DNA from 2 places in the Desulfitobacterium chlororespirans DSM 11544 genome. Region 1 is predicted to be linked to the other one. Evidence: riboswitches for the same ligand, from Rfam matches in the RefSeq annotation. Region 1 holds a riboswitch; the other holds the start of a gene.
The links. Region 1 has a riboswitch for fluoride ahead of crcB (fluoride efflux transporter CrcB). Riboswitches for the same ligand answer to the same signal wherever they lie in the genome.
Positions count from the first base shown of each region.

Region 1 (7,480 bases):
AGTAAGGGAAGGACCGGCCCCGTTGGGTTATCTTATTATATTGGTAAACTCGTTGATATCATACGAAATATTTATAGCACGATTAAGAATACTAATAAAAAAGTTAACACTTTACAGTAGAATTGGTAATAAAAAGAATGTATTATAGAAATTGATAAAGTGTTCACATAAACATGATATCAGTTATCTGAATTATCTAACATGATATAGAAGATTGAATTTTCCTCTCTAAAAATATAGAAACAACCTTGGGAGACATAAGGTAGTACAAGTTTTAACATTCACTTAGTAATTTTACTTTGGACGTTTTATTTTGACATAAATTAAAAAATTACAATGAGGTGAGGAATGTGAAACGAGATGATCAACCTATGGAAAGCGGATATCAGCGTCTCGCCAGAAGAGGGGTATCCAGAAGGGACTTTTTGAAACTGTGCACATTCACATGCGCGGCACTGGGGATTGATTTGAGTTTAGCGCCTCAAATAGCGGAGGCGGCTGAAGCAAATTTGTCCAAAAAACCGGTGATCTGGATGCAAGGGCAAGGATGCACCGGATGCAGCGAATCCCTGTTATCTTCGGTTGACCCGGGACCGGAGGAGATTATTCTTGATCTTCTGTCGGTACGCTACCATCCCACCCTGATGGCAGCCTCAGGAGAGCAGGCTGTTCAAAGCCTGGAAGACTGTATAGCCCAAGGTCATTACATACTCGTCCTGGAGGGATCGATTCCCACAGCGGATGCACGGTATTGCTTTGTGGAAGGAAAGCCCTTTATCGAACAATTCAAACTAGCTGCGGAAAAGGCTGAAGCGGTTATCGCTGTGGGCTCCTGTGCTTGTTACGGCGGGATTCCCCGTGCCGGGTTCACCGGGGCAGTAGGTGCCCAGGAGGTGCTCGGAGGAGTTAAGGTGGTAAACCTCCCCAGTTGCCCGGTCAAACCGGATCGGCTGGTGGGTTTGCTCATATACTATCTCAGTCAAAATGCTTTGCCTAAGCTGGACGGACTTAATCGGCCGGAAGCTTATTATCGCTACACCTTACATGACAGCTGTTATCGCCGCTGGCATTACGAAAAAGGAGAGTATCTGGAGGATTGGAATAACCCGGACACCCTGGATTGGTGTCTTTATCACAAGGGGTGCAAAGGGCAGGACACTTACACTAATTGCGCTAATGCCTGGTGGAATGGCGGAGCCAATTTCTGCGGCTATGCCGGCTCACCCTGTGCAGGGTGCAGTCAGCCTGAGTACTATGACGGCTTCGCGCCTTTATTTGTGAACCCCAAGGAGGTGAAATAGATGGCCAAGCGAGTTGTTATTGACCCTGTAACACGTGTTGAAGGCCACTTACGCATTGAAGTGGAGATTGAGAATAATGTCGTGACCAATGCCTGGGCACAGGGAACCATGTTTCGGGGGATTGAGCAGATTCTTCAGGGCAGGGACCCCCGTGATGCTGTGTATATTACGGAACGGGTCTGCGGAGTGTGTATGGCATCACACGGCTGGACATCGGCCATGGCTGTCGAAGACGCTCAAGGAGCTGAGGTACCCCGTGCTGCTCAGCTTATTCGCAATCTTATCGCCGGCTCATTATGGCTGCATGACCATCCACTGCATTTCTATCATTTGTCGGCCCTTGATTATCTTGATGTCTTAGCAGTCAATCATTATCAAGGAAATGTTCCGGAGCTTCTCGCTGTTAAAAATAAAATAATGTCTTTGGTGACGGCGGGAGATACCGCCCCTCTGACCCCCCGCTACCAGCCGGACAGTTATTCTGTAAGGGATCCGGAAATTGTCACAACCGCTCTCGCCCATTATCTGGAGGCTTTAAAGATTCAGGGTAAAGCCAAGAAGATGTCGGCTATTCTGGGGGGGAAACAGCCCCATCAATCCAGTATTGTGGTGGGCGGAGTGACCATCTATCCCCGGAAAGAACAAATGGAAGCCTTCAGAGCCCTGCTCAATGAAGTCGTATCCTTCGCCGAGCTGACTTATGTGCCTGATGTCGTGAGTTTTTGCACAGGTCCCCTGTTAGAACTGGGGAAAGCCGGAGTTGGCGCGGGCCCGGGAGGGTATATTGCCTATGGTGGTTTTCCTATGGATGATTCCGGCACGGAGAGATTATTCAAAGGGGGCTTTATCAGCAGCGAGGCCCCGGGTGTTGTGGAAGCATTGGATATGAGCCGAATTACGGAAAGCGTAGCCAGTGCCTGGTACAAAGATGGGGAGCCTGCTCATCCTTGGGCGGGAGAAACCGTCATCGATTTTGATAAAAAAGGAGCCTATACCTTTATTAAATCTCCCCGATATAAGGGTGAGGCTGCTGAAGTAGGGCCGCTGGCCCGGATGATGGTTATGCAGCATTCGGGATTGCTGGACTTGATGGGCCGCTACGGAATTAAACCCGGAGCGGTTGCCCGTCATCTAGCCCGCGCCCAGGAAACGCTGCTCATGACCAAGTCCATGTACCGCTGGCTGGATGACTTAGAGACTTTATTGGGCAGCAAGACCCAACGTCCTGATATTCATGATTCCAGGCACTGGGATCCGCCTGCTCAGGGGCAGGGTGCAGCTCTCAATGAGGCGCCAAGGGGAGCTTTGGGACATTGGCTCAAGATCGATCAACATGTCATCAGCAACTATCAGATGGTGGTTCCCACCACCTGGAATATTTCCCCTCGTGATGAGAAGAACATACCGGGTCCTGTTGAACAAGCCTTGATAGGAGTGCCTGTTGATCCGGATAATCCGGTCAATGTGGTCCGGGTGATTCGTTCTTTTGACCCTTGTCTGGCCTGTGCGGTGCACCTTATTGATGCAGACGGGGAGAAGATAGTGAGGCTCTGATTTCCCGTATTGAACCGAACTCATCGCTGAGTGCTGAGGGGGTGACATGATTTTCAGAACTGGAAAAGGGGTCTAGGGCTTGAGAAAATCTAAAGTAGGATAGTGACGAAAGGGAGGCTGTTTCAATGAGTGAAGAAAAAGATATGTCAAGAAGAAAGTTTTTAAAATCCGGTATTCTGGCGGCGGGAGCTTTAGCTGTTGGCACAAGCATCTTTCATACCCAAGTGGCGGAGGCTGCCCAATTGCCGGAAGGGGAGCATTGCGCACCACCAAGTTTTCCCTACCCTTATGTACAGCTGGACCCGGAAAAAGCCAAGTTGGACGGCTATGCCGGCTATGGCAAATCGAAATGTTCCTATGGTGCCTTTGAGGCGGTTATCGGTCAATTAAGAGAAAAGATCGGTTATCCCTACACCCATGTCCCTACTCAGGTTCTGGGCTGGGGCGGTACCGGCGGCGGAGGCTGGGGTACCCTGTGCGGCGCCCTGATCGGTGCGGCTACGGCCATTAACTACACCATGCCTAAGAGTGATGCGGATAAAGTGGTCAGCGAATTGTTCGGCTGGTATTGCGACTATGCTTTCCCTGAATTTATGCCGGAAGCAGGCAAGGCTTTGGAATATGAGGGGCCTATCGAAAAAAGTGTCGCCAAATCACCTCTCTGTCACGTTTCCGTGAGCGTGTGGTGTGATACCAGTGGTCTCAAGGCTGAGAGCAAGGCCAGAAGTGAGCGCTGCGCCCGCATTACGGCAGATGTAGCCGCTAAAGCCGTGGAGCTTTTAAATCAATTCCATAGCAAGAATTTCAAAGCCGTTTATAAGAATGAAGTGGTGGATGACTGCATGATCTGTCATGGTAAGGGACATTCTTTGGAAAATACCCGGGGCATGATGGACTGTGAACAATGTCATACCGATGTTGATCCCAATAATCTGGTCGATCATATTAAGCGAAGCTGGGATCTGCTGTAGTACTATGAGCGGTGGATATTCGTATTCGTCGGATATTCTTCGCCGATGATGGACATATGGAATCTAAAAATTACGGAGTCTGAAAGCCAAAATAGAGGCCAATAGCCAAAGTCGTCCTCTCTCCACGAGTAGTGGGGGAGGACGGCTTTTTTGATGAACATCAACGAAAAAAGCTGCCTAGCCAATAACCTAAATAGGCAAGGGCAATTCCGCCACCGTAGGTGATGGTCGTATAAAGTATAAATACTCGATGCTCCTTTTTTAATTGCAGCTGGGCCATTTCCAGTTTTAGTGTCGAGAAAGTAGTAAATGCGCCTAAGAAACCTGTTCCCAGCAAGAGTGTTGTTGCCGTACTTAGATTGGCCCCGATTATGGCTCCTAAAAGAAATGCTCCGGATAAATTTACAGTTAGCGTGCCTATCGGTAGTTTTTCGCCATTTAATTTCTTGCTGAAGAAATAACGAAAAATTGCTCCGAAGAACCCGCCCATACCAACCAAAAGGATATGTGATGCCATCACGATTCCTGCACCTCTTTACTTACATTTAAACCTAAGTGGCTCATTGCTAATCCCCCAAAGAGGCTCATTACTACGTAAACCATACCTAAAAAGTTATTTCCATCCTGAAATAACCTGAGCGTCTCGACACTCAGGGCGGAAAAGGTTGTAAAAGAACCAATGAACCCTGTTCCTATTGCTGTAGAAAGATGTGGGGATAGGCGGGCTTTCTTGAATACATGGCTTGTCAGCCAGGCTAAGAGAAAGCTCCCCAACAGATTTATGGTTAAGGTTGCAAAAGGAAACAGACTATCTGCAAGTAATAAAACGCTGATTAAATATCTGAGAATTGCCCCTAACATTCCCGCGATACCTATCCATAAGTAAATCATGCTCAGCTCACTCCTCAAATATAAAAAGACTCCTGCCAGCAATAGATTACCAGCAGGAGTCATCAGCCATTCGGCGGTTAAAGGCGAACTCCATCGCCTATCTAGTTCATGGTGATATTATATACTTTATTTTATTAAAAAGAAAGCGGTTCTATAAAAACATTGCTGCAATGCATAGGAAACAGGAATGTGAAGAACACTAAAAGATGTTTGTTTAGAAGGAGGTGGCGAGCCAGTCCATGAGCTTTGGAGATAAGTTTACAAAGTGGAGCAGTATTATAGCTACGGTTGGAACCTGCATTTTGGCACTTACCGCCACGATTACTGTTACAGTTACGCTCAATGCCTGGAAAATTGATCGTGAATCTTCACGCCCTTACTTATCCCTGCGGGAGTCACCTCAGGTTGAATTGAAATCCGGTCTGCGCTTAGAGTTCAAATTCAGTAATGTAGGAATTCATCCTGCAGTGAATTTGGCCAGCCGAACCATAGTTTTTGCGGAAAAATTGCAAGACAAGCCCATTCATAATGAACCCAATTACTTAGTGAATGAAATCCCTCAAGACATGAGCTCCAGTTTAGTGATTGCGTTGGATCCTTATGAAGTGGATATCAGCGAGCCTGATGTAAATCCCTACTATATTGTCCTGCACCTGGAGTATGTTGATCCCATCATCAATCAGCAGTATCAGCAAACCCTCTATTACCGGTGGAGCGGCATCAAGGGAGGAGAGGGTCAGCCCGTAGTTCATGTGGAAGTACGCGAGAAAGAGAATATCATCAATTACTTTGCAGCCCAGAGTATAAACATGGATCTATAGACATCTTGGCAATCAAGATCAGATGTATGGCTAAAAAAGATGTGTTATTAAAAGAAAGGCGGGAACTCAAAGGTTAAGTTGAGTTCCCGCCCTGTTTTCGGAGTATTCTCTCAGAATGGCTCTCCTATTAATCCATCATAAGGATGCAATAAACTTCCACGGGACCGTGAACACCGATGGAAAGATCCATCTCAATGTCTGAGGTGCGGCTTGGTCCGGAGATGATTTCAATAGCAGCCGGGATATCTGTTCCCATAAGTTCATCCAGGACCTGGTCGAGACTGTCCCTGAGGAAGGAGGCCGGGATAAAGGCCAGATGGCGAATGGGCACCAGGCTGACGGCCCGACCCCGCTTGGCACTGCTTTTCAAAACGAGAGATCCGGATTGGGCTATGCCGAAGTCGGCTCCGGTAATGCCTAACTCCATCTTATCCATGATGGCGTTGCGTTCCGGGGCAGGAAGGTCAGCATAGGAACGGGCCGGCCAGCCCAGCTCTTCCAAACAGGCGCGGGCCATAGTAGGGAGCTCATTCCAGACCACAATGGAGTTGGGGTTAAGCCACTGAGGGCTTTCACCGAACCACTCCCGCAAAGCCAGGGCCGCTTCTTTAGCGGTAGAAGCTTGCACGGCTTTACCGCCCATGGCTTCATACATTTTCATGAATTTATCAATCCGTTCCTCTTGGGAGTCCAGCCGGTAGAGGGGGAATTTAAGCTTGATAGGTTCTACAGAGGTTGGAGTGGGACGTCCCAGTTTTTTAGCGATATTGGCGATAAATGCTTGACGATCACTCATTATTGATCACCTCGCTGCATAGTTTTTAGTTCCTTCTCCAACTCCGGCCATTGATCCCGGAACATTTGCTTGGCTACAGGGGGTAAGGTCTTGCTGTTGGTCCAATTGCTGAGCGGCGGCGGTCCTGAGGCAATTCTGCCGTTGCGCATGAGGATAAATTGGAATTTCGAGCCTAAGTGGACAAATTTGCTGAGTGTCTTTGGGTGGGAGAAGTAATAGCCATAGTATTTGAATATCTTCTTTTCCACACCCGAAGTATAGCCTTTGAGCACCTTGCGGTCCCGATGCTTGACGATTAAATCCTGGAGTGGAATCCGTACCGGGCAAGCTTCGGAGCAGGCCGCACAGAGAGAGGAGTAGTAGGGGAGATGTCCCCATTTCTCATAATTCTGTTCCAAGAGGGGAGTAATGACGACGCCGATGGGGCCTGAATAAACAGAGCCGTAAGCATGTCCGCCAACCTGGCGATAAACGGGACAGACATTGAAGCAGGCTCCGCAGCGGATGCAGCGCAGTGATGAGCGGAAATCCTCATCTCCTAAGATTTCCGAGCGATTGTGATCAAGAATGACCAAATGCCATTCCTTAGGTCCGTCGAGATCTCCTTCCTGCTTGGGAGGTGTAATCATCGTGGTGTAGACCGAGAGGCGCTGTCCTGTGGCGCTGCGGGCCAGCAGGTTAAGAAGAACGCTGAGCTCTTTATATGAAGGGACAATCCGCTCCATCCCCATCATGGTGATTTGTACCTCGGGCAAGGTGCTGGTCATCCGGCCGTTTCCTTCATTGGTAACCATAGTAATGGTTCCTGTATCCGCAACGGCAAAGTTACAGCCGGTTATCCCGATTTTACTGGTCAGGAATTTTTCCCGCAGCTGTTCCCGGGCAAATTTGGTCAGGGTTGGGGTATCTGAATCCAGTGGATGTCCGGCTATGGGCTCGAATAATTTGGCAATTTGGTCGCGGTTTTTATGCATGGCCGGAACGATGATGTGTGAAGGGGGTTCATTGGCGATCTGGATAATATACTCCGCTAAATCAGTCTCAACAACTTCAATACCGTCTTTCTCCAGGGCGGGGTTAAGGTGAATTTCTTCCGTAATCATGGATTTGGATTTGATCACTGATTTGAAGCCATGCTTTTGGAAA
Region 1 is NZ_FRDN01000015.1:61,539-69,018, forward strand. It holds gene BUA14_RS21680 (hydrogenase small subunit) at 372-1,301, shown strand; gene BUA14_RS21685 (nickel-dependent hydrogenase large subunit) at 1,302-2,855, shown strand; gene BUA14_RS21690 (C-GCAxxG-C-C family (seleno)protein) at 2,981-3,826, shown strand; gene crcB (fluoride efflux transporter CrcB) at 3,987-4,343, opposite strand; gene crcB (fluoride efflux transporter CrcB) at 4,343-4,717, opposite strand; fluoride riboswitch at 4,764-4,824, opposite strand; gene BUA14_RS21705 (hypothetical protein) at 4,957-5,538, shown strand; gene BUA14_RS21710 (LutC/YkgG family protein) at 5,666-6,334, opposite strand; gene BUA14_RS21715 (LutB/LldF family L-lactate oxidation iron-sulfur protein) at 6,334-7,480, opposite strand, start outside.

Region 2 (7,480 bases), on a different contig from region 1:
AGATTTTTTGATTCGTATTTTGCAGGGATTGGGGCATAGCGCCTTTGCAGGCAAAAACAGCCCAGGAGTGTTTCGGAATAACCTTTGTAATAAAGCCATCCGGAAGTTCGCTGGAGGAAGCATAATCGTCCGCGATCAGATACTCGAACTCATCTGAGCCCATGCTCTCATCTACACATACTCCGTACATTCCGCAGACAATCTTGTTTTTTCCCGTTTGATAATGTTCTGTCCAGAACTTCGGAATTTCTGTTCCCGCAGTATCATACTTAAACACCTTAGATATACCCATGATAGTGAACGCTTCTTTTTCAATAATTCTGTAATCCATGATAAAACCGCCTTCCAATGAAAATTTGATTTTTAGGGGAGCAAAAGTTTTGATCATTGCTCCGTCTTTTCGAACAGCAGTAGGTGTGACACCGTGGAAACGAAGGAATGCTTTCGTGAAACTATCCGGTGAGTCATAACCGTATTTCAAAGCAATATCAATAATTTTTCCATCAGTAGAAACAAGCTCACTGCCGGCAAGGGTGAGCCTGCGCTGCCGGATATACTCTCCAACCGTAAAACCGCAAAGCATGGCAAAGCCCTTTTGGAAATAAAACGAGGACACAAATGCCTGTTTTGCAATATTATCTATGGTCAGTTCTTCGGTGATATTGTCTTCGATATAGTTGATTGCGTCACTGATACCTTCAATCCAGCCCACAATTGTTACCTCCTGTCTGTAGATATATCCTATCAATTTTCATGGAGTTAGGTCCGACTTTTTATGCCATGTTTTGTCTTGTCTGAGGCTTAGATTAATTTTTTTTGATCCTACCTTCAGCAAGGCCTATAGCCAATTATAATAGATTTCACTTGTAAAACAATGATCCTCATAACAATTGAGAGAATTAGGGGAGGTTAAGTATGGAATATAAACAAAGAGACTATTCATTGTTCTCAGCTTGTGGATTAAATTGCGGACTGTGCCCACGTTATCAAATGAATGGAGCATCACAATGTCCCGGTTGTGCCGGGAAAGATTTTCTTGCCAAACATCCTAAATGCGGGGTGTTATCTTGCAGTCAGCGCAAGGGGTTTGAATATTGTTATCAGTGTAATCAATTTCCCTGCCCAAAATATGAGGGTGCTGACCAAGCGGATTCTTTCATCACTCACTTGCATCAGTTCAGAGACATGGAGAAAGCGAAAAGATGGGGGATTGACACCTATAGACAGGAATTGAACGAAAAGGTCGGTATGTTGGAAGAACTGTTGGCCAACTACGATGATGGACGGCGGAAGAGTTTGTTTTGTCTTGCGGTCAACCTTTTGGAAGCAGAAGATATAAAACAGGTATTGGAGCAGCTTATATCTGAAACAGGATCGGATGCTCCTTTAAAAGAAAAAGCGGCCTCTGCGGTTGGTTTATTGCAGGCAATGGCGGAACAGCGAAACATCACCTTGAAATTACGCAAGAAATAAAAAGTATACTAAAGGACTTGATGGTTACGAATGTAAAATTTCAGATGTCAGAGGGCAATAAAGAACCGAGACTCTGCGGCCTCGGTTTTTTATTATGACGATGAACGAACAGACTGTCTATTTAATCTTTGTAACCGATAAGTTTGCATACCGGTGAGCATAAATTGCCGCCGGTATATTTGCAAAATGAGCACCATATCCGGGTTCCGGCCATGTAAGGAGATTTGCGGTTTAAACATTTTTGGGGCAACCCTTTAGGTGGAGTAGTGTACTTCATAGTGAGGCCTCCTTTGATTTTTGTAAGGCTATTGTACATCTGGTTTGTGACCTCAATATGGCCTATGGAATTTTATTTAGGCAAGATTACAGTAAACGTGGTTCCGGCACCTGGTTTGCTTTCACATTGTATAGTTCCGCCGCACAGCTCTACAATCCGTTTCACAATAGCCAGCCCCAATCCGTTTCCCGCCTGGGCATGTGATGTGTCGGCCTGATAAAATTTCTCAAAAATCCGGCTGACGTTTTCCTCGGCAATCCCGATTCCCTCATCCGCTATGTTAACCAATATGGTGGTCGATAGTTCTTTGGCGGTAATCGTAATGGTCCTATGCTCAGGGGAGAATTTGATCCCATTCTCAATCAAATTCATCCAGAGTTGCTGCAGCAGTTCCGGATCACCCCAATACATAATCGGTTCCAGATAAATATCCAAATCAAGATTTTTTTTGCTCCACTGTTCTTCCAGCAGGAGGACCACCTTGCGAATATGCTCATCCAGGGAAAATGACACCGATTTATCATAAATCACCTGATTGTCCAGCCGTGACATTTTCAGCATATTGGAGCACAAACGATTTAAGCGGCTTGTTTCTTCGATAATGATCTGAGTATATTGATCAAATTCTTCATCGGAAAGATTTCTGTCCTGGAGCATTTCCACAAAACCTTGAATAGAGGCTATGGGGGTCTTGAATTCGTGGGAGACATTGCTCATAAAGTCTTTGCGCAGGTACTCCATTGTTTTTAGCTCAGCAGCCATTAGGGTGAAATTTTTGGCCAGTATTCCTAATTCATCTTCGCTCTTATGCTCAATGACAACGTCAAAGTTGCCCTTCGCGATCTCCTTGGTTGCGGTGCTCATATGAATCAGAGGATCGGAGATAAATTTAGCGGCAAAATAAAGCAGGATAAAGCCGATAACAGAGCAAGCCACGACGACCCCTGCCAGCAAACAAATCAGCGTGCCTGGTGCCAATTCCCGGCCGTCGTTCAAAAACAGCGTGTAATATCCTGTAGCAAGCCCCAAGGAGGCGGCACAGGAAAAGCACAGAATAACCAAAGCGATCAGTGTGGATTTGGCACGGATAGAACGGGATATTTTTTTGATCATAGCATTCTCTCCGCTTTGTAGCCCAGTCCGCGGATGGTTATAATTTGAAATTCCGGCCGGCTTTCAAATTTCTTGCGGAGCTTCTTGATATGGCTGTCCACCGTACGGTCATTGGCTTCCGAGTCCATACCCCAGATTTCATCCATGAGCTGCTGGCGGGTAAAAATCTTTTTCGGATAGCTTAACAATTTAAACAGAAGATAAAATTCTTTTTTAGGAAGCTCATAGGTCATATCAGGTGCGGTAACCGTTAAGGTATCATAATCCAGCACCACATTCCCAATCTGCAGTTTATGGTCGTTGGCAATTTTTGCACGCCGTAAAATCGCTTCCACCCGCAGGATCAATTCATTCATATTGATGGGCTTTACCATATAATCATCCGTACCGACCCGGAACCCTTTTTCCTTGTCTGCAAAACTTTCCTTGGCAGTAACCATAAGAACCGGCAGATCATAATGAGCCTGCCGCAGCATTTCTGTCAGTTGATAACCATTGATGACCGGCATCATGATATCGGTTATCATGAGATCGATTTGTTCACTGTCAAGAATCGCCAGCGCTTTTTCTCCATCCACTGCCTGAAAAGCCTGATAGCCGGCTTGTTTCAGGCGGGCCGCTATGAGTGTTCTAAGATTTTTGTTATCCTCAACCACCAATATTCTAAACATCGGCTGTATCACCTTTCCGGGGTATAGTTGGGGTAAATTTCTCCGACAGTATAACAAACCAATATGTCCTCACTATGACCCAAGAGCAAATTTATATACATAAAAAGCCACAGGGTATTATTAGCCCGGTGGCTTTTTGATCAGCTGGAAAGATTAAGATTAAACCCTCACCTTATAGCATCTTCTCCGCTGTTTGTGCAGTGAAGATGAGCTGTTTGTCGACGGCTTGGGCTGTGCCGGAAAGGCGATAACCTTTCGGGCCGCCTTCTTTGGTAGCGCCGACAATCCATGCCTTATCGTTTGTTTTCAGGTTCTTCTGCGTGACTTCCATCTTATAGATGCCGAAAATCACCTGATCTCCCGAAACCTCACCTTTGCCGGCGATGATCGGGTGTGGTGTTCCGTCTGATCCTACTGTGACAAGCGTAACAAAGGCGGAACCCTCAATAACAGCTTTGATGTCGTCGTTGATAATCATTTTATCCTCTCCTTATGTAAAGTACTAGATAGCTATTTACTCTTAAATTGCTACCTAGTACAATATTAGTATAATAGAAATTAAATTCAAGTACGCAGAAAATTATAGGCAGGTAAGGAAAATATGACTGAGAGAGATGTAAAGTGTGTCGTCTCCTGCGAAACCAAATGCCCCTGCATGGAGTACTGTCCGCTGGGAAGCGCGCTGAAGATCATCGGCGGGAAGTGGAAGCTGTCCATACTATGCGCGCTCCATCAGGACGGGACGACGCGATATAATACCCTGAAGCGCAAAATTGCCGGGATCACGAACACCATGCTGGTTAGTTCATTAAAGGAACTGGAGGAGGACGGGCTGATCGTCCGCCGGCAGTATATGGAGATGCCTGTGCGGGTCGAATATACACTCACCGAGGCCTGCGACGATCTGATGCCTATTCTGATGCAACTGGCCCAATGGGGTGTCAAGGTTCATACGAAGGAATCTTGAAAAGAAGGCTGTATATATGCTACAATAACGCAAAGGGAATGAAGTACTCCCTCGGCATTGCCGGAACCGCTTTTAAAGCTGATGACTTCTGCCTGGAGCAGAATCGTCAGCTTCTTTATTTGAGGAGATGAAAAATGGTGAGAAACATTTTGATTCCTATTGATGGGACAGAGCGAAGCATGAAATCTGTCGATTTGGTGAAGTCACTTTATCAACCAAATGATGTAAGAATCGTTCTCTTAATGGTCCGGGAAGATGTAGAACATTTGTATTCGGAGAAAGAAGTTGAAAAAGCAAAATCTCCGTTAGAATCAACTTTGGATGCCGTGGCATATCAATTAAACGGTTATGACCTCAAAAAGGAAGTCGTATTTGGGCATGCCGGCGAGGCAATTTTAACTTGTGCCAGGCAAAACGACACAGATATTATCGTGATGACGAAATCGACCAGGATAGGATGGGTTCAGAAAATCGGTTCTGTTACAGAACATGTCGTTAAATATGCAAAATGCATCGTTATGATTGTTCCGGAAAACAGTGATACTAAAAAATCCCCGCGAAAAATGCACCAATGCGAATACCTGGACGATATCATCACCCTTAGTGGGCAGCTCAGCCTTGGACCAAATTCCTGTCTGCTTCCGGTTCAGGTCGGCAAATGTATATATAAAATTACTGTGATTGAAGGCAGTCTCCGTATGAATCATTTGACTTATAATCCTGATGGGGGTACCTGGATGCTTCCTCCGCAAAACCATCAACCCCCCTACTATGATCTTAATGAAGGGGATGAGCGGGAAATTCGCTTGGAGATTTTAGTGAATTTTGGAAAGATGGATCATATTGAAATCGTCAACACACAAATGACCAAGCTATTAAAATTTCATTATGCAACAAGATTTGAAAGTATAGAGATATAGTGAAAGCCCCGTGTCATAGGATGAATTTGATATACCGAAACGGTATGATTGGAAACTGAGTGTTTTATCATGAATATTATGCCTGCATTCTGAAATACTAAGTACGGAAATATCTTGAAAGGAGTTTTTAATATGTCACAATTAAACCAAGTTGAACTGCAAAATCTGCGCCATTTGATTGGTGCTCATGAAACTGCCCACCAAAAATTGCAGGCTTATGCCCAGCAAGCGACCGATCCTGAAATTAAGCAATTTTTTTCAGATGGTGCACAGGATGCTATGAAAACCAAACAACAATTGTTAGGCTTTTTGAACTAAAGGAGGAAATAAGAAATGATAGACGAAAAAGTCATGGTCAATGATGCTCTTTCCTCTGTAAAGAGCAGTCTGACCTTCTATGCCAACACTATTTCCGAATGCGCGAACCCCGAGCTGCGTTCTACCATTCAACAGATCCGCAATAACGATGAAGCATCCCAGTATAAGCTGTTCCAGATGGCCCAGGCTAAAGGGTATTATAAGCCTGCTCTTATGGCTAAAGATGATGAAGTCCAGCAGACTAAATCCCAGGTTACCGGCCAATAATAAGAAAAACTTTAAACTGGATTCAACTGAAATTTAAACGAATAGAAAAGCTTGGCTTTAGGCCAGGCTTTTTTATTTATATAGTAAATCTATAGGCAATTCAACAACTGAAGGAGTATTGGGAAAGACAAGATTCCAGTTAGTATAAGGGCAACCAGCGACTTCGCCTCATTTGCAAGCATGGGTTTAAGGCACGGCGAAGCCGGGGTTTTCTTTATAGATTAGGAGCTGATCGTGTTCTGGAATATATAAAAAACGGCCACGACAAGGTTTTATGATCTATTTTGTAGAATTAAAGATATTAAGGCTCTCAGTTTCACTTGTTTGTGGCATGGCGCTGGAAAATAGGAAGATTTAAAGTTCTGAGGAAGTGACCCTATAATGATGCCATTGATAGTACACTATGTGGAATTAAATTTTTTTGCGATTACCATCTTATGCGTAATTTTTTTGAACATGCGTCGCCCAGACCGTCAGTATTCACTGGATCAGAAGCTTTTTTTTCTTTTGATTTCCACCAATGTTCTTCTTTTGGTGTTGGACTCGATGCTATGGATCTTAGATGGTGAGCCGGGCAGCCTGGCGAGAACGCTGAGTATAGCGTCAATCATATTCTATAATACTTTAAATCCGGTCATTTGTATGATCTGGTACTATTATGTGGATTTTTATATTTATAGCAGCAAAGAGCGTTTGACCAAAGTGTTATTCCCCATACTCCTTCCGGTTTTAGTCAACTTGATTTTATCCGTTGCCAGTATTTTTACGAATATTTACTTTATCTTTGACGAGGACAATGGTTATCATCGAGGCCGTTTTATTTTTCTTCTGTTAGGAATATGCCTTTATATGATCATTTACACCAGCGCATTCTTAATCAGGAACAGGAAAAAAATCGATCAAAAAGAGTATGCGTACCTGCTCTTTTTTGCCATTCCGCCGATGGTAGGCGGGGTTATTCAATTCATGTTTCCCGGAGCAGTCATGATTTGGATAGCTTCAACCTTATCTATCTTGATTATCTTTATCAATATCCAAAAAGATCAGCTGAATACGGATTATCTGACAGGTGTTTATAATCGGAGATATCTTGATAATTATCTTCAGGAGAAGATAAAAAATCAGCGCCATCATCTGATTGCCGGTATTATGATTGATATAGATTCTTTTAAAACCATCAACGACTCCTATGGGCATGACAGTGGCGACCAGGCATTAAAATATACAGCGCAAATTCTTAGAAAAACTTTCCGAAAAACGGATTTTATCGCCAGATACGGTGGAGATGAGTTTGTTATAGTTATGGAAATTGATGACCGGGCGGAGCTTATCTCAGCGGTGCAGAGGTTTAGTGAAAAAGTGTCGCAGTTTAATCTGGAAAAGATAACTCCCTATGAGATCTGCCTCAGCATCGGCTATGATTGCTGTGCAAAGGAACCGGAAACGACAACCACGGCTTTTCTGAAAAGAATAG
Region 2 is NZ_FRDN01000006.1:322,265-329,744, forward strand. It holds gene BUA14_RS09840 (AraC family transcriptional regulator) at 1-712, opposite strand, end outside; gene BUA14_RS09845 (DUF3795 domain-containing protein) at 916-1,473, shown strand; gene BUA14_RS27870 (hypothetical protein) at 1,595-1,750, opposite strand; gene BUA14_RS09850 (HAMP domain-containing sensor histidine kinase) at 1,823-2,863, opposite strand; gene BUA14_RS09855 (response regulator transcription factor) at 2,860-3,534, opposite strand; gene BUA14_RS09860 (pyridoxamine 5'-phosphate oxidase family protein) at 3,707-4,012, opposite strand; gene BUA14_RS09865 (winged helix-turn-helix transcriptional regulator) at 4,136-4,501, shown strand; fluoride riboswitch at 4,527-4,599, shown strand; gene BUA14_RS09870 (universal stress protein) at 4,636-5,421, shown strand; gene BUA14_RS09875 (hypothetical protein) at 5,554-5,739, shown strand; gene BUA14_RS09880 (spore coat protein) at 5,755-6,006, shown strand; gene BUA14_RS09885 (GGDEF domain-containing protein) at 6,388-7,480, shown strand, end outside.
Region 2: another riboswitch for fluoride. It lies ahead of BUA14_RS09870 (universal stress protein); the one in region 1 lies ahead of crcB (fluoride efflux transporter CrcB).